DNA from 2 places in the Oceanobacillus iheyensis HTE831 genome. Region 1 is predicted to be linked to the other one. Evidence: a T-box and tRNA genes for the amino acid it is inferred to sense, from the RefSeq annotation. Region 1 holds a T-box; the other holds one or more tRNA genes.

Region 1 (9,622 bases):
TGATAAGTTATCTATCAAGCGATCTCTTTTATGGCGTTGGAAAAACAACTGCAGAGAGAATAGTAGATAGACTGGGTGAGCAGGCAATAACAAAGATTTTGGATAATGATGATGCTTTAAAGGGAATTAAGGGATTATCTAAAGAGACAGCAGAACGATTATCAAATCGATTAAAGGAAAATCAAGGATTTGAACATGTCGCTGTTCATTTAGCAACATATGGAATCGGCTTAAAGATGGCTCAAGTTATATATCAGACGTATAAAGATGAAGCCATAGATTTATTAAAACAAGACCCATATCAGTTTGTATTTGATATAGAGGGATTTGGTTTCCGAACAGCCGATCAAATAGCTACCCAACAAGGAATAGCTGGAACGCATGAAAGTAGAATTGGTGCAGGGATTATCTTTGTTTTACAGCGGGCAATTCAATCTGGGCACGTGTATGTTCCTTTACGAGATTGTCTAGAAGAAGTTGTTGATTTGTTACGAATTGCAACTAGTGATATAGAAATTGTTTCTTTCGTTTTTAAACAATTAAATACAGCTAAGAAAATAATCATCATCGATGAAAAAGTTTATTTACCTTCTCTATATTATGCAGAAGATGGCTTTGCAGCTAATCTAAAGCGAATCCTTGATAAGCCAATGGAAGAAAATATCCCTATGGCAGAAATGTTAAAGATTATCGGTTCGATTGAAGAAGAAGAGGTATTAAGCTACGGGAAAGAACAATTTGATGCTATTAATCATGCCATTCATTCTAAATTAATGATTTTAACGGGTGGTCCTGGAACAGGCAAAACAACTGTGATAAAGGGTATTTTAAAGGCGTACGCGTCCTTGCAAAAGGTATCATTGGACCCAAAGGATTATAAGAATAAATCAGATTTTCCATTTGTACTTACAGCTCCTACAGGTAGAGCAGCAAAACGCATGACAGAGTCCACAGGGATTCCTGCAGTAACCATTCATCGATTATTAGGTTGGAACGGGATTGGTAGCTTTGAAAAAGATGAGCATGAACAATTAGAGGGAAAGTTATTAATCGTGGATGAATTTTCGATGGTAGATATATGGCTAGCAAATCATCTATTTAAAGCTATTCCAGCGGATATGCAAGTGTTATTAGTAGGTGATGAAGATCAACTTCCTTCTGTGGGTCCAGGACAAGTTTTAACTGATCTAATGCATAGTAATTTGTTACCGACGGTGTCTCTTCAAGAGGTATACCGGCAAAAGGAAGGTTCAAAAATCATTCAGTTAGCTCATGAAATTAAACAAGATAATTGTTCAGCAAATTCTTTATCCAATGATCGAGATTTTAGTTTTATTTCATGTAGAGAACCTCAAATGATTGAAGTGATATCTTCTGTTATGAAAAAAGCAAAAGCAAAAGGAATTGATTTGAATAATATTCAAGTCTTAGCTCCAATGTATCGCTCCCAAGCTGGTATTAATATCATTAACCAGGAATTACAAAAATTAATAAATCCACCAACGGAGAAGCGTAGAGAAATTCATTATCAAGATGTGATTTACCGAACCGGTGATCGTGTCATTCAACTTGTCAATCAACCTGAAGATGGTGTATATAATGGTGATATTGGTGAAATAGTAGCGATATTCAAACCAGAAGAAAATACGGAACATGAAGAACAAATTGTGATTGCTTTTGAAGATCGAGAAGTTGTTTATATTCGTAAAGACTATAATAATTTCACACATGCTTTTTGTATCTCAATCCATAAATCACAAGGGAGTGAATTTCCGATTGTGCTGTTACCGGTTGTTTATGCACATCACCGTATGTTGAGAAAGAATTTATTGTATACAGCAATAACTAGAAGTAAAGAATCTCTCATCATATGTGGAGAACAACCTGCATTTCTTAAAGGTGTAAATACCAAAGACACAAATCAACGTAATACTTCCTTAAAGGATGCTTTAGTTACACGAATAGAAAATGAATCTGCAAATGAAGACTCTGAACAAGAACAAGAAGAAGATGAAGTATCCCCATATGACTTTATGTAACTAGAGTATAATTATTCATTTATTGGGCAAGGATAGTAGCAATAATTCTATGAAGAGGGGATATATATGCTACGTTGCCCAAATTGTCGTGGTAAACAAATTGGTAAAATTGGTTCTCACGACTATTATTGCTGGTCATGCTGTATTGAATTAACTGTATCAGGTGATCAAATTAACGTTCATCAAATTGAGTCAGATGGTAGTTTAAGCTCATTAGACGATTTATTTACCTTGGAAGAACGACGCTTGTGATATACTCCCAGCCTTATATGGAAATTAGCTGAGGAGTGTATTTATGTGGAAAAAATTAGATCGAAAAACTATCATCTACTATCTTATAATTGGTATTTTAGTTATTATCACTTTTTATTTATTTGTAATCACTGTTCCATATTATAGTGGATTTTTTACGTTTGTGGGCAAACTGCTAATTCCATTTATTATAGCAACTCTAATTACGTATTTATTACATCCTGTGATTGAGAAATTACACCGACTTCATATTCATCGAGGAATCTCTATCTTACTTATCTATCTTATTTTCTTTGGTGGAGTTGGCTTGTCGATTTATCTGGGGTATCCAGTAATTGTGCAACAAATTACAGAGATAAGTAAGAATATACCGGAATTCTTTTCACTTTATGAGCAACTCATTCTTCGTGTGTATGAGTATACTTCGTTCTTACCTGAAGGTGTTCATGACCGAATGGATGATATGATTGCATCGATTGAATCACGAATAGATCAATTGCTTTCGAATTTAGTTGGTGGATTTGACGGTTTGATGGACAAAATTATTATTATTACTGTTATCCCTGTTCTAGTCTTTTATTTTTTAAAAGATTTCAAACAAATCCTTTCTTTTTTAGGTAAGTTTATACCATCACAATATCGAGATGATGCGAAGAGGTTACTGAAAGAGTTAGACAAAGGATTAGGAGGGTACATCAGAGGTCAATTAATTGTAAGTTTATTTGTAGGAATCGCATCGTTTTTGTTATTTTTAATCATGAAGATACCCTACGGCTTACTACTTGCGATTATATTAGCGATTGTAAATATCATTCCTTATTTTGGACCAATTATTGGTGCCGTACCAGTAATCACCATTGCCTATACTGCAGGGGATAGCGGAAAGGTTTTGCTTGTGATTTTAGCGCTATTTATATTGCAAATTATCGAAAGTAATTTATTATCCCCATATATAATGGGGAAGACAATTCGCATTCATCCAGTGGCGATTATTTTTGCACTTTTATTCGGCAGTCAACTTGGAGGAATCTTAGGAATGATTTTAGCAGTTCCTATTTTAATGATAGCGAAAGTTATTGTTCAGCAATTTATTGAATTCCGGCGCACCTAGATTGACTATTGAGGTTAAATTTTATATAATTGCGCTATCATAATAAGACTAATCACGTAGAAGGTAAGAGTACATGAAAGTAGTTGTTTTAAGAGAGGTGTTCTCTAAGGCTGCAAGGGACACTATACAGCTATCATGGAAAGCTATGCCTGAGTACGGCTAATCACCGTCGGTTTCACACCGTTACTATGACATAAGTGATGAATAATTAACTTTATTCATAATTAGGGTGGTACCGCGATATCTCGTCCCTGCATGTTGCAGTGAGGGGATTTTTTTATTGGCTGTAATTTTAAAGGAGGATAATAATTATGAAGTCACTAACATCAGCAGAAATAAGACAAATGTTTATCGATTTTTTCAAAGAAAAAAGTCATTCCGTAGAGCCAAGTGCGTCACTTGTACCTCATGAAGACCCGACTTTATTATGGATAAATAGTGGAGTAGCTACATTAAAAAAATACTTTGATGGTAGAGTGATTCCGGATAACCCAAGAATTGTAAATGCTCAAAAATCCATTCGTACCAATGATATTGAAAATGTTGGTTATACCGCTAGACATCATACATTTTTCGAAATGCTTGGTAACTTTTCGATTGGAGATTATTTTAAAAAAGAAGCAATGGAATGGGCGTGGGAATTCTTAACCGATGAAAAATGGATTAATTTTGATGAAGCATTGCTCTCTGTAACAGTTCATCCTGAAGATGATGAAGCATATGATATTTGGTTAAATGACATCGGAATTCCAAAAGAACGTATTATTCGTATTGAAGAGAATTTTTGGGATATTGGTGAAGGACCAAGTGGACCAAATACAGAAATATTCTATGATCGCGGTGAGTCTTACGGAAATGACCCGCAAGATCCTGAGCTTTACCCTGGGGGAGAGAATAATCGTTATTTAGAAGTGTGGAACCTTGTATTTTCACAATTTAACCATAATCCAGATGATACGTATACTCCGCTTCCTAAGAAAAATATTGATACAGGGATGGGATTAGAACGTCTTACATCAATTATCCAACAAGTACCAACAAACTTTGAAACTGATTTATTTATGCCAATTATTCGTGAAACAGAACGTATTTCCAAACGTAAATATGGGAATTCAGAAGCGGAAGATACATCCTTTAAAGTTATCGCAGATCATATTCGTACAGTTAGTTTTGCTATTGGGGATGGAGCAATGCCTTCTAATGAGGGTAGAGGATACGTTCTCCGTAGATTAATTCGCCGTGCGATAAGATTTGCAAAGGACTTAGGGGTTAACGAACCATTTATGTATCAGTTAGTACCTGTTGTAGGAGACATAATGAAAGATTTCTACCCAGAAGTCCAGAAAGATGCAGGTTACATCTCTAACGTTATTAAAGTGGAGGAAGAACGATTCCACGAAACACTTAATGATGGCTTAATTATCCTTGCTTCTATTATAGAAGAAGAGCGTAAAAAAGGTAGTGAGGTATTCCCGGGAGAAGAAGTATTCCGTCTATATGATACGTATGGATTCCCTAAAGAATTAACGGAGGAATATGTTGAACAACAAGGGTTTACTGTAAATCAAGCTGGCTACGATAAAGAAATGAATAAGCAAAGAGAGCGCGCAAGAAATGCCCGACAAAAAGTGGATTCTATGCAAGTGCAGGATACGATTTTCACTGAGATAAACGTAGACAGTACGTTTGTTGGCTACGATCAATTACAAAAAGAAACTACTATCGAAGCATTGGTAAAAGATAAGAACCAAATTGAAGAAGCAAATCAGGGAGATGTACTTTATGTTTTCTTAAAAGAGACTCCATTTTATGCCGAAAGTGGGGGACAAGTAGCTGATAACGGATGGATATATTCAGAAAATGCTTCTGCTTATGTGTCCGATGTTCAGAAGTCACCAAACGGAGATCATATCCACCAAATTGAAATCAAAGAAGGTAGTTTTAAAATAAATCAACCTGTTCATGCTGTTGTGGAAAGGACTTTCCGAAATCATGTGATTAAAAATCATACAGCTACTCATTTATTACATCAAGCTCTTAAAGATGTATTAGGTAGTCATGTGAACCAAGCAGGGTCACTAGTTCGTCCAGAAAGACTTCGATTTGATTTTTCCCATTTCCATGGTGTTACAGCAGAGGAATTACAGCAAATCGAATTAAAAGTGAATGAAAAAATTTGGGAATCCTTACCTGTAGCAATTGATAGTAAGAAAATTGATGAAGCAAAAGCAATGGGAGCAATGGCTTTATTTGGTGAGAAATATGGTGATATTGTTCGAGTTGTTCAAATTGGAGACTATAGTATTGAATTATGTGGTGGGTGTCATGTAATAAATACTGCGGAAATTGGTTTGTTTAAAATTGTACAGGAGACAGGTATTGGAGCAGGTACACGTCGTATAGAAGCTGTGACAAGTAAACAGGCTTATGATTATTTAAATACGAAACTGGATCTTTTGCATAATAGTGCTCAAAAACTAAAAACTTCAGAAGAACAATTACCTGAGCGTATTGAAGGATTACAAGTTGAATTAAAAGATTCACAAAAACAAGTGGATTCATTAAGTGCTAAGTTATCCAACTTAGAAGCTTCTTCGATTCTTGATGAGGTTAAAGAAATATCAGGTGTACCTGTACTCGCTCAAGAAGTGAACGTGAAAGATATGAATCAATTACGTTCGATGATGGATGAATTAAAACAAAAGCTTTCTTCAGGAGTTATTTTACTTGCTGCTGAAAACAACGGTAAAGTACAACTAGTTGCTGGTGTTACAAAAGATATGCTAGAGAAGAACATGCACGCAGGAAATATTGTGAAACAGGCTGCTACTGTTTGTGGTGGTGGTGGCGGAGGCCGCCCAGATATGGCTCAAGCAGGTGGAAAAGATCCTTCTAAAATTAAAGAAGCTCTCCAATCTGTGGAGCAATATATAGTAGATACGGTCAAATAATCTTGAAGGTTGTATGTTCATAAGGAAAAAAGTATAATAATAACCACAAACATGTTAAAATATTTGTAGAAGGCTAATTGGGATGAGGTGTCACGATGAGTTCAATTGATAAAACGATGAAATTCAATTTTTCAGAAGAACCATTTGATCAGGATATTAAGGAAATCTTGATGACAGTGCATGAATCACTGCAAGAGAAAGGATACAACCCGATCAATCAGATTGTAGGGTATTTATTATCTGGTGACCCTGCGTATATCCCGCGGTATAACGATGCCAGAAATTTAATTCGTAAGGTAGAACGTGATGAAGTGATTGAAGAACTTGTTAAGTTTTATCTAGAACAGAACAGGGAGACTAAATGAAAATAATTGGTTTAGATGTCGGCTCAAAAACGATTGGCGTTGCGGTTAGTGATGCATTAGGTTGGACTGCTCAAGGAGTCAAAACCATTCGATGGGATGAAAATGATTTGTCCTCTGCCGATGAAGAATTAGAAAAAATAATAAGTGAACATGAAATAGGAAAAGCTATTATTGGTTTGCCTAAGAACATGAATGGTACTATTGGCGAACGTGGAGAAGCATCTCAACGCTATGCCAACCACATTGAAAAAGTGTTTCAAATTCCCGTTGATCTATGGGATGAACGCTTAACAACAATGGCAGCTGAACGTGTTCTACTAGAAGCAGATATGAGTCGTAGTAAGCGAAAAAAAGTTATTGATAAAATGGCAGCTGTTATGATCCTACAGGGTTATTTGGACCAAAAATAAATAAATCCCTTCGGATGTTATAGCCAGCTAACCTTTAGGAAGGAGGATTTATATGGCACTAGAAGAAAAAGAACGAATTATTATTCCAGATGAAAATGGAGACGAACATTTATTTGAAGTATTGTTTACATTCGATGTAGATGAAACGGAACAATCTTACATTGCAGTCGTTCCCGCTGAACAGGCGGAAGAAGAAGAAGTTGAGGTTTATGCATTTCGATTCGAAGAACAGGAAAATGAAGACTTTACGCTTTTCCCAATTGAATCTGATGATGAATGGCAAATGGTAGAAGAAATGTTAAATACACTTGCTGAAGAAGAAGAAGCTTAATACAATAAAATAGTGTGAGCTGATGCCTATAAGGGGCATCAGCTTTTTATATGTTATCCTCTTAGCATCGTGTTTCCTATATCTCCGTCAGACGCGGTCTTAGTTTGTACGGCTCTTACGGATTCATGAAGCTTTTGATTCGTCTAGCTTCATGAATCAGAGCCTATCAAACTTCCCGAGTCTTCTGTACGATAAGGAAACAATCGTTGCTACTGTCGTAGCATCGTGTTTCCTATATCTCCGTCAGACGCGGTCCAGTTTGTACGGCTCTTACGGATTCATGAAGCTTTTGATTCGTCTAGCTTCATGAATCAGAGCCTATCAAACTTCCCGAGTCTTCTGTACGATAAGGAAACAATCGTTGCTACTGTCGTAGCATCGTGTTTCCTATATCTCCGTCAGACGCGGTCCAGTTTGTACGGCTCTTACGGATTCATGAAGCTTTTGATATAATAATGGAATATGTTGGCGTTTTTTAGTATAATATAGCGGATGAAAGGGGGATACATAGTGTCGAATAAAGAAAAGCAGGGTGGTTTCTTTTATAATATGAAAAAAAGAGCGGAAGAGGCTTCTACTGTTAGAAAAATTGTATCCATAATAATTATCGCAATGGTACTCATATTAATTATTGGTGGAATTTCAGGATATTTATATATTAATAGTTCTTTAAAACCTGTTGACCCTGATAGTGATGAAGAAATTGCTGTAGAAATTCCTATGGGCTCTTCTACTTCAGTGATTGCTAATACGCTAGAAGAGAATGGCATTATAAAAGATGCAAGAGTTTTTCGTTTCTACACGAAGTTCAATAATATTACTGAATTTCAAGCGGGAGAATATACTTTTACACCATCCATGGATTTTAATGAAATTATTGAGTCACTGCAAACAGGTAGAGTTGTTATGGAAGCAACGCATAGAATAACAATTCCCGAAGGTTTATCAGTGGACCAGATTGCAGAGATTTATAGTGAGAACTTAAGCTTTACAAAAGAAGAATTTCTTGAAAGAATTAACGATGAAGCATATATAGAAGAATTAATTGAAAAGTATCCGGATATATTAACGGAAGAAATATTACAAGAAGATTTACGAACGCCATTAGAAGGATATTTATTTGCGTCTACCTATGATTTTTATGAAGAGGACCCAAGTATTGATACTATTATCGAAAAAATGCTTCAACAAACGCAAACCGTATATAATCGTTATCGTGAACAGGTGGAATCAACAGAATTTACGATACATGAAGCAATTACCTTTGCGAGTATTATTGAAAAAGAAACAGCAACAGAAGAACAGCGTCCACAAATTGCGGGAGTTTTTTACAATCGCATAGAGAATGAAATGAAATTACAAACGGATCCTACAGTCATCTATGCACTAGGTGAACATCAGGAAGTAGTTACATTTGAAGATTTAGAGATAGAGTCACCTTATAACACCTATCTTGTTGAAGGACTTCCTGTAGGACCTATTTCTAACTTTGCGGAAAACTCATTAAAAGCCGTAGTCGAACCAGAGGAATCTGACTACTTATATTTCCTTCATGATTCAGAAGGAAATCTCCATTTCGCAGAGGATTTTGAACAGCATGTGGAAAATAGAGAAGAATATATTAATTAAACGGAGTTGTGGAGAGAATATCTTCACATTCCGTTTTCATTTAGATGAGAGGGAAGACAATGGATGATACGATATTAGATTATTTGGCAGGTTTAACTCCTAATTCTCCTGAATGGGCAGACCAACTTGAAATTGTTGCAGAAGAAAACAATATACCTATTATGGATAGAACGAGTATGCATTTTGTACAAGTATTGTTACAAATCCACCAACCCAAACGGATTCTAGAGGTTGGGACAGCGATAGGTTATTCGGCATTAAGAATGCAAGATAATACCCAAGCTTCCATCGTCACGATTGAAAAAGATGAAAAACGTTACCGTGATGCCGTTGAAAATATTAACAATTTGAACAAAGATGATTGCATAAAGGTGATTCATGGAGACGCTTTGGAAGAAATGAGCAGATTGAAGGAAAATAATGAGAGGTTTGATACGATCTTTATTGATGCAGCAAAAGGTCAATACGGCAAGTTTTTAGAACTGGCCGATTTAATGGTGGGTAATGGTGGATTAGTCATAACAGATAACGTAT
Region 2 (9,622 bases), 1.8 Mb from region 1:
TTGTAACTACACCGCATCCAACAGCTGCTTTCGTAGCGGCACGTGCTGGTCAAATGGCATTAAAAACAGACCACGAAATTCTTGGTGTAGTAGAGAATATGGCATACTTCGAAAGTAAAACAACTGGAGAAAAAGAATATGTATTCGGTAAAGGTGGAGGCAAAAAACTTGCTGATGTCCTAAAAACAAAAGTATTAGGGCAGCTACCCTTGCAGCAACCTTACGAGGAAGAAGATGTTTTTGCACCTTCTGTATATCAGGAAGATCATCCAATTGGAAAAGAATATCATAAGATAGCAGCTAAAGTAATTGCCAAAATGGAAGAATAAAGAATTAGGGTGTCCTGGTTATTCGGGCACCCTATTCTCTTGTATAACCATAGGATATTTGTTTAATTGCCTGAATCGCTACTACCTGAATCAGATTGCGATTCGCCAGATTGGCTTTCTTGTCCGGACTCACTTGAAGAACCACTTGATTTACTTTGCTCTTGGGAAGCCTTGAGTAGGATTTCCTCAATTTTGGCTTGGAAAATAGGTGATTGTAAGGTTTGTTGGATCGTTTCTTCTAAATGAGCACGGAATTGTTGGCTTTTCACAACCGATAGCATTTGTTCGGTAACTTCCGGGTTGTTTAGCAGTTCAATCATCTGTTTTTGAAATTGACTGTCGTTCATGAGATCTTTCATTAAATTCTTTTGTTCGTCAGATATGGATTGCGCATATGTCTTAACGAACTCCGGATCTTCGAACATTTTTTCCCAGGATTTTTTGCTTTCTTCTGAAGTAAGTGCTTCATTAACAGCATTTTTCACGGTGTCTGATTCCATCACTAATAAGTTTTTAAGCTCTTCATCATGCATGATTTCTCGAAGCGCTTTTTTACCGTCTTCGGTTTGAAGTATATCAACAACCATTTTTTTGGTTGAATCGTATTCACCTTCGCTTTCGCTGTTACCACCACCGCCTCCACAAGCGGTTAAAATTATGAAGAAGGATAAGCTAAGGAGTACAGTACATAGTTGTCGTCGTACCATTTATAATCCTCCTTTCTATATACTTAATATGCTTGATAAATAATTAAAATATGCACATACACAAGAGAAATAAATGCCGTATCATGGTAAAATATTGAGGGAATCATAGTATGTGCAATAGGAGTGAAAAAGTTTGAATACACGAATCCTTGTAGGTTTTTTATGGAAAACATTTTGGCTAGGTGGACTAGCTGGATTAATCGCAAGCTTTTTTGTTAAACCAGAACAATATCTAAACTATTTACAACCGTTCGATGGCATGGAAATTCTAGGACTTATCTTATTCTTTTTAGTGTTAGGGTTAACATTTGCAATGGTTAGTTTAACTGGGTTTTTTGCTTATTTATTTGTTCATCGTATGGGACTAAATCTATTCAAAGGATATTGGTCAACAGTACAAATAGCTCTAATCATTTTTATACTTTTTGATATTATTTATTTTCCGTATCAGTCAGCCAATAATGTTGCGCTGTATTGGTTTATCCTCTTAGCAGCAGCGATATTATTAATTGGATGGATCGTTGCTAAGCTTAAATCCAAAGAAACCAATAAAAAAGCATTTGTTCCAACGCTATTTTTTATGGTGGTATTTACCACAGTGGAATGGGTGCCTGGATTAATGGTAGATGGAACAGATTATGCATGGCTTATGGTTGTTCCATTACTTGTATCGAATACATATCAAATTTTGAATTTACATCGTTTAAATTTTCAAGAAAAAACGCCAGTTCAAGAAGCTAAACAAAAAAAGAAAAAGTAATAAAAAAGATCTCTTCCCAGTATTGGAAAGAGATCTTTTTTTAATCAACAATTTCTGTATTTGCTTTTGCTTGATTAATGATTTCTGAAATGGTCACAGGTTCATATCCTTTGTTTTTTAATCCTGGAAGAATAGTTTCTAATGCACCGGCAGTTTGTTTTGCACTATCTGAAGCATGTAATAGAACGATATCACCATTATCCGTTTCTTTCATGATGTAGTCTACGATTACTTCTGTACCAGGATTCTCCCAGTCATTAGGATTTACATTCCAATGAACAACATGGAAACCTAAGCTTTCAGCAAGTTCGATAATCTCTTCGTTAAAATGACCATGAGGAGTTCGCAATAAATTTACGTTTTCATATCCTAATTTTTCAAATGCTTCCTGAGCATACAAAAGATCTTTTTTAACTTGCTCAACTTCTTGATCTAAATAGCTTTTGTAGCGATAACCTAGCATTCCTATTTCATGCTCTCCGTCTGAAATTGCTTTTAGAAGGTCTGGGTGTCTTTCTGCCCATTCTCCACTGATGAAGAATGTAGCTTGTACATCTTCATTTTCTAATTGCTTTAATATTTCTTCTACTCTTTCTTCACCCCAGCTAATATTGAAAGTAATAGCAATGTCTGGTTCATCAGCATTGCCTTTTGACAAAGCAACAGGTTCTTCGCCATTAAATACGGAGAAGACTGCATCTTTTTGTGTCCAAGCTATAAGAGCAACTATAAATGCTAATCCAATAATCCATGCAGTTCTTTTTCCTCTTAAACGAAAGGAATAAAAGTGATCCATCCGTTTTCCTCCTCTACTTATATCTATATTCATATCTATGCATTAGATATAGAAAATATGTACAAGCGTGCTTTGTCGAAAACTGTTTAGGAAAATGATGGATGAAATATAGTGTTTTTGGGGAATAGTAGTGGGTAGACACTTAAAAAACTTCGACCCGACAAAATTCAGCTGTTTTTGCGAATACTTGTAATGTTTAAGTCGTTGGAACCGAAAAGGGCTTATTGAAATATATTAATAGCAATATATGAATCCATTTAACGGAATTATACGGTAATATGAGGTGATTGCATGATTGGACTATTAGTAAATGAGATGGAACAGAAAGAAATGGAGTATCTAATAAAACGAGAGCTTGAAGAAATCTTATTAGATCTAGATGATAATCGAATTGATCAAATGGTAAAAAGCGCAATGCGAGAAAGATATCGATTGTTATTTCAATTACTTCGTAGAGTGGCGAGTGAACAAGAGTGTATGAAGTATATCCCTAAAAGAAAAGGGAATATCTGAGTTAAGCAACCTTTTGTAGTAATTTATGAAGTTACTACAAAAGGTTTTTTACCGAAATTTAATTTTTTGTTTAAAAACTATTGCTCAATAAAAAGGATTATGGTATATTAATTTTTGTCGCTTGATGAAACATATTGCAAGACACACAAAACAAACATCTTTTAAAAAAGATTTTAAAAAAGTGTTGACATCAAACGGATAACATGATAAATTATATCTTGTCGCAAAAAACGACAAACAACGAAATTGCTCTTTGAAAACTGAACAAAACAACCAGTACGAAAGAAGAAAAACACCTCGTTTTTCTTAAAAGAAATGAAGTCAGAAGTTGACTTCTGAAGCACAAGAAACACAACTTTTATGGAGAGTTTGATCTTGGCTCAGGACGAACGCTGGCGGCGTGCCTAATACATGCAAGTCGAGCGCATGAAATTATTTGATTCTCTTCGGAGTTGACGATAATGGAATGAGCGGCGGACGGGTGAGTAACACGTAGGCAACCTGCCTGTAAGACTGGGATAACTCGTGGAAACGCGAGCTAATACCGGATAACACTTTTTATCTCCTGATGAGAAGTTGAAAGGCGGCTTTTGCTGTCACTTACAGATGGGCCTGCGGCGCATTAGCTAGTTGGTAAGGTAACGGCTTACCAAGGCGACGATGCGTAGCCGACCTGAGAGGGTGATCGGCCACACTGGGACTGAGACACGGCCCAGACTCCTACGGGAGGCAGCAGTAGGGAATCTTCCGCAATGGACGAAAGTCTGACGGAGCAACGCCGCGTGAGTGATGAAGGTTTTCGGATCGTAAAACTCTGTTGTTAGGGAAGAACAAGTACTATAGTAACTGATAGTACCTTGACGGTACCTAACCAGAAAGCCACGGCTAACTACGTGCCAGCAGCCGCGGTAATACGTAGGTGGCAAGCGTTGTCCGGAATTATTGGGCGTAAAGCGCTCGCAGGCGGTTCTTTAAGTCTGATGTGAAATCTTACGGCTCAACCGTAAACGTGCATTGGAAACTGGGGAACTTGAGTGCAGAAGAGGAGAGTGGAATTCCACGTGTAGCGGTGAAATGCGTAGAGATGTGGAGGAACACCAGTGGCGAAGGCGACTCTCTGGTCTGTAACTGACGCTGAGGAGCGAAAGCGTGGGGAGCGAACAGGATTAGATACCCTGGTAGTCCACGCCGTAAACGATGAGTGCTAGGTGTTAGGGGGTTTCCGCCCCTTAGTGCTGAAGTTAACGCATTAAGCACTCCGCCTGGGGAGTACGGCCGCAAGGCTGAAACTCAAAAGAATTGACGGGGGCCCGCACAAGCGGTGGAGCATGTGGTTTAATTCGAAGCAACGCGAAGAACCTTACCAGGTCTTGACATCCTCTGAACACTCTAGAGATAGAGTTTTCCCTTCGGGGACAGAGTGACAGGTGGTGCATGGTTGTCGTCAGCTCGTGTCGTGAGATGTTGGGTTAAGTCCCGCAACGAGCGCAACCCTTGATCTTAGTTGCCAGCATTAAGTTGGGCACTCTAAGGTGACTGCCGGTGACAAACCGGAGGAAGGTGGGGATGACGTCAAATCATCATGCCCCTTATGACCTGGGCTACACACGTGCTACAATGGATGGAACAAAGGGAAGCGAACCCGCGAGGTCAAGCAAATCCCACAAAACCATTCTCAGTTCGGATTGTAGGCTGCAACTCGCCTACATGAAGCCGGAATCGCTAGTAATCGCGGATCAGCATGCCGCGGTGAATACGTTCCCGGGCCTTGTACACACCGCCCGTCACACCACGAGAGTTGGTAACACCCGAAGTCGGTGAGGTAACCGTAAGGAGCCAGCCGCCGAAGGTGGGACTAATGATTGGGGTGAAGTCGTAACAAGGTAGCCGTATCGGAAGGTGCGGCTGGATCACCTCCTTTCTAAGGATATATATAGGAAGTGCAGGCGCCTTGCTTATCGACGTACAGATTGGAGAACTCCAGACGAGATAAAGGAAACACGAATGTGATTCGATGTTGACTTATCGTAGGATGGAATTCGAAATTTGCTAGTCGATAGGCGCCGGAACTAGACTATTAACGGAATCGTACTTGGTTGTTTGGTTCAGTTTTGAGAGAGCAATTCTCTTTAAATATTATAAGTGAGATGGGCCTGTAGCTCAGCTGGTTAGAGCGCACGCCTGATAAGCGTGAGGTCGGTGGTTCGAGTCCACTCAGGCCCACCATCTAATACAATAGATATATGGGGCCTTAGCTCAGCTGGGAGAGCGCCTGCCTTGCACGCAGGAGGTCAGCGGTTCGATCCCGCTAGGCTCCATTTTTGTACCTTGAAAACTAAATAAGAGTAACAACGACATCAAAAAAACAGAAGGCTGAAGCAACTATTTTTAATAGGAGCTGAAGCTGGATTGAAACAAGGCTATTAAATTAGCACGCTTATTTACTGAAACAACTTAGTTAAGTGAATAAGGGCGCACGGTGGATGCCTTGGCACTAGGAGCTGACGAAGGACGGGACTAACACCGATATGCCTCGGGGAGTTGTAAGTAAACTTTGATCCGGGGATTTCCGAATGGGGAAACCCACTGTTCGTAATGGAGCAGTACCTATACCTCAATACATAGGGTATAGGGAGCAGACCCGGGGAACTGAAACATCTCAGTACCTGGAGGAAGAGAAAGAAACCTCGATTTCCTGAGTAGCGGCGAGCGAAACGGAAAGAGCCCAAACCAGAAAGCTTGCTTTCTGGGGTTGTAGGACACTCCTTTGGAGTTACAAAGAAATTCTTTAAATGAATCGATCTGGAAAGGTCAGCCAAAGAAGGTAACAGCCCTGTAATTGAAAAGGAATTTCCTCCGGAGTGTATCCTGAGTACGGCGGAACACGTGGAATTCCGTCGGAATCCGGGAGGACCATCTCCCAAGGCTAAATACTCCCTAGTGACCGATAGTGAACCAGTACCGTGAGGGAAAGGTGAAAAGCACCCCGGAAGGGGAGTGAAATAGAACCTGAAACCGTGTGCCTACAAGTAGTCGAAGCCCGTTAATGGGTGACGGCGTACCTTTTGTAGAATGGACCGGCGAGTTACGATCCCATGCAAGGTTAAGTGGAAGACACGGAGCCGCAGCGAAAGCGAGTCTGAATAGGGCGAATATAGTATGTGGTCGTAGACCCGAAACCGTGTGATCTACCCATGTCCAGGGTGAAGGTCAGGTAACACTGACTGGAGGCCCGAACCCACGTATGTTGAAAAATGCGGGGATGAGGTGTGGGTAGGGGTGAAATGCCAATCGAACACGGAGATAGCTGGTTCTCTCCGAAATAGCTTTAGGGCTAGCCTCAAGATGATGAGTACTGGAGGTAGAGCACTGATTGGACTAGGGGCCCCTACCGGGTTACCGAATTCAGTCAAACTCCGAATGCCAGTTACTTAAACTTGGGAGTCAGACTATGGGTGATAAGGTTCATAGTCGAAAGGGAAACAGCCCAGACCGCCAGCTAAGGTCCCAAAGTATACGTTAAGTGGAAAAGGATGTGGAGTTGCCCAGACAACCAGGATGTTGGCTTAGAAGCAGCCACCATTTAAAGAGTGCGTAATAGCTCACTGGTCGAGTGACTCTGCGCCGAAAATGTACCGGGGCTAAACGTATCACCGAAGCTGCGGATTGTTCTTACGAACAATGGTAGGAGAGCGTTCTAAGTGCTGCGAAGTCAGACCGTGAGGACTGGTGGAGCGCTTAGAAGTGAGAATGCCGGTATGAGTAGCGAAAAAAGAGTGAGAATCTCTTTCACCGAATGCCTAAGGTTTCCTGAGGAAGGCTCGTCCTCTCAGGGTTAGTCGGGACCTAAGCCGAGGCCGATAGGCGTAGGCGATGGACAACAGGTAGATATTCCTGTACCACCTCATGATTGTTTGAGCGATGGGGGGACGCAGTAGGATAAGGAATGCGCACCGATGGACGTGTGCGCCCAAGCAGTGAGAAAGTCAGATAGGCAAATCCGTCTGGCAATTTCAAGCTGTGATGGGGAGGGAAATTGAGTACCGAAGTTCCGGATTTCACACTGCCAAGAAAAGCCTCTAGTTAGATCATAGGTGCCCGTACCGCAAACCGACACAGGTAGGCGAGGAGAGAATCCTAAGGTGAGCGGGAGAACTCTCGTTAAGGAACTCGGCAAAATGACCCCGTAACTTCGGGAGAAGGGGTGCTCCTTCATAGGAGGAGCCGCAGTGAATAGGCCCAAGCGACTGTTTAGCAAAAACACAGGTCTCTGCGAAGCCGAAAGGCGAAGTATAGGGGCTGACACCTGCCCGGTGCTGGAAGGTTAAGGGGACGAGTTAGCTCTTTGGAGCGAAGCTTTGAACCGAAGCCCCAGTAAACGGCGGCCGTAACTATAACGGTCCTAAGGTAGCGAAATTCCTTGTCGGGTAAGTTCCGACCCGCACGAAAGGTGCAACGACTTGGGCACTGTCTCAACGAGAGACCCGGTGAAATTATACTATGCGTGAAGATGCGCATTACCCGCGACAGGACGGAAAGACCCCGTGGAGCTTTACTGTAGCCTGATATTGAATGTTTGTGCAGCTTGTACAGGATAGGTGGGAGCCTTTGAAGCGTGAGCGCTAGCTTACGTGGAGGCACCCGTGGGATACCACCCTCGCTGTATGAACATTCTAACCCAGGACCGTGATCCGGTTCGGAGACAGTGTCAGGCGGGCAGTTTGACTGGGGCGGTCGCCTCCCAAAGAGTAACGGAGGCGCCCAAAGGTTCCCTCAGAATGGTTGGAAATCATTCGTAGAGTGTAAAGGCAGAAGGGAGCTTGACTGCGAGACCTACAAGTCGAGCAGGGACGAAAGTCGGGCTTAGTGATCCGGTGGTTCCGCATGGAAGGGCCATCGCTCAACGGATAAAAGCTACCCCGGGGATAACAGGCTTATCTCCCCCAAGAGTTCACATCGACGGGGAGGTTTGGCACCTCGATGTCGGCTCATCGCATCCTGGGGCTGTAGTCGGTCCCAAGGGTTGGGCTGTTCGCCCATTAAAGCGGTACGCGAGCTGGGTTCAGAACGTCGTGAGACAGTTCGGTCCCTATCCGTCGTGGGCGTTGGAAGTTTGAGAGGAGCTGTCCTTAGTACGAGAGGACCGGGATGGACACACCGCTGGTGTACCAGTTGTTCCGCCAGGAGCATGGCTGGGTAGCTACGTGTGGTAAGGATAAGTGCTGAAAGCATCTAAGCATGAAGCCCCCCTCAAGATGAAACTTCCCATCACTTCGAGTGAGTAAGATCCCTCAGAGACGATGAGGTTGATAGGTCCGAGGTGGAAGCGTGGCGACACGTGCAGCTGACGGATACTAATTGATCGAGGACTTATCTAAGTTCTTATATTGATGTCAAGTTACTCTTATTTAGTTTTTAGGGTACAAACCTAAATAACAAACAGACCAATTAGTCTGGTAGCGATAGCGAAGAGGCCACACCTGTTCCCATGCCGAACACAGAAGTTAAGCTCTTCAGCGCCGATGGTAGTTGGGGCTTTGCCCCTGCAAGAGTAGGACGCCGCCAGGCTGATTTTTGCTATCCAATTATTATTTTATATATTCCACAGTAGCTCAGTGGTAGAGCAATCGGCTGTTAACCGATCGGTCGTAGGTTCGAATCCTACCTGTGGAGCCATATGCTTCCATAGCTCAGTTCGGTAGAGCACTTCCATGGTAAGGAAGGGGTCAGCGGTTCAAGTCCGCTTGGAAGCTCTTTAGATAAACGCTTGTCCTGTATAGGATAGAGCGTTTTTTTGTGCTCTAATGTAATTAGCTCTCTGTGTTATGGCATAAAAACCACCCACGTTCATCAGGTATCTTCCATTAATGAACAAATTTCAATTCATTTATATGCATTTGGATTTTCTTCATCAAATCCTTCTCTTACTAAGCTACGGATTTCTTCTGTATCTCTATATATATTTTTTGGATTTCCTAAGTACTTACTTCGTGAGTTGTACGCCCATCAAACATCAGCTTCCTCTACTACAATTCATATAGAAATTTCACGCGTAATACATGTTAAATAGTCTTCTTATGCATTGAAAATCAAACTAGTGAACTTTCGAATTTTTTAAATTAGCTCTTATGTTAAAGAATGAAGATGAATATCGATAATATTACCGTTTTTTCAGAAAAATATTAAGTTAATTTTAAGTTAAATTTCTGTTTTAGTTTTATTAATTTCGAGGAGTTTATTCATGAGTAATTATTTTATTCGAGGCTTCTGTCCTATTCGTTAAAATAAAATTTTTTACCATTTTATTTGACAGAAAAATTAGATATTGGGTTAAAAATAGTTATAATTTATTATTTATATGATCGAAAAGTATCCTAATGAAATCTTTGTCTGTAAACATAAAATACTATATTTGGAAAAAATATGGAAATTGAGTCGTAAATACTATTTCCGTGTCGTTATATGCCGGTTATAGTGTAGGTGCAAGATATCAAGTGGTCAGCTAATTAGCGATTAG

Evidence for each region. A T-box is a leader RNA that pairs with one kind of tRNA and senses whether it is charged. The one in region 1 lies ahead of alaS (alanine--tRNA ligase), so its partner is inferred to be a tRNA-Ala.
Region 2: it encodes a tRNA-Ala, which carries the amino acid that the T-box ahead of alaS (alanine--tRNA ligase) is inferred to sense. The anticodon was not compared.

What each region holds. Positions count from the first base shown of each region.
Region 1 is NC_004193.1:2,027,949-2,037,570, reverse strand. Features, by position in the region: gene OB_RS10365 (SF1B family DNA helicase RecD2) at 1-2,039, shown strand, start outside; gene OB_RS10360 (hypothetical protein) at 2,106-2,291, shown strand; gene OB_RS10355 (AI-2E family transporter) at 2,335-3,402, shown strand; T-box leader at 3,451-3,658, shown strand; gene alaS (alanine--tRNA ligase) at 3,714-6,353, shown strand; gene OB_RS10345 (IreB family regulatory phosphoprotein) at 6,449-6,718, shown strand; gene ruvX (Holliday junction resolvase RuvX) at 6,715-7,128, shown strand; gene OB_RS10335 (DUF1292 domain-containing protein) at 7,181-7,459, shown strand; gene mltG (endolytic transglycosylase MltG) at 7,970-9,088, shown strand; gene OB_RS10325 (O-methyltransferase) at 9,133-9,622, shown strand, end outside.
Region 2 is NC_004193.1:210,913-220,534, forward strand. Features, by position in the region: gene OB_RS01140 (Mrp/NBP35 family ATP-binding protein) at 1-329, shown strand, start outside; gene gerD (spore germination lipoprotein GerD) at 392-1,036, opposite strand; gene OB_RS01150 (KinB-signaling pathway activation protein) at 1,170-1,796, shown strand; gene pdaB (polysaccharide deacetylase family sporulation protein PdaB) at 1,837-2,592, opposite strand; gene OB_RS01160 (hypothetical protein) at 2,884-3,105, shown strand; rRNA gene OB_RS01165 (16S ribosomal RNA) at 3,463-5,026, shown strand; tRNA gene OB_RS01170 (tRNA-Ile) at 5,255-5,331, shown strand; tRNA gene OB_RS01175 (tRNA-Ala) at 5,351-5,423, shown strand; rRNA gene OB_RS01180 (23S ribosomal RNA) at 5,562-8,483, shown strand; rRNA gene rrf (5S ribosomal RNA) at 8,558-8,673, shown strand; tRNA gene OB_RS01190 (tRNA-Asn) at 8,707-8,781, shown strand; tRNA gene OB_RS01195 (tRNA-Thr) at 8,785-8,858, shown strand.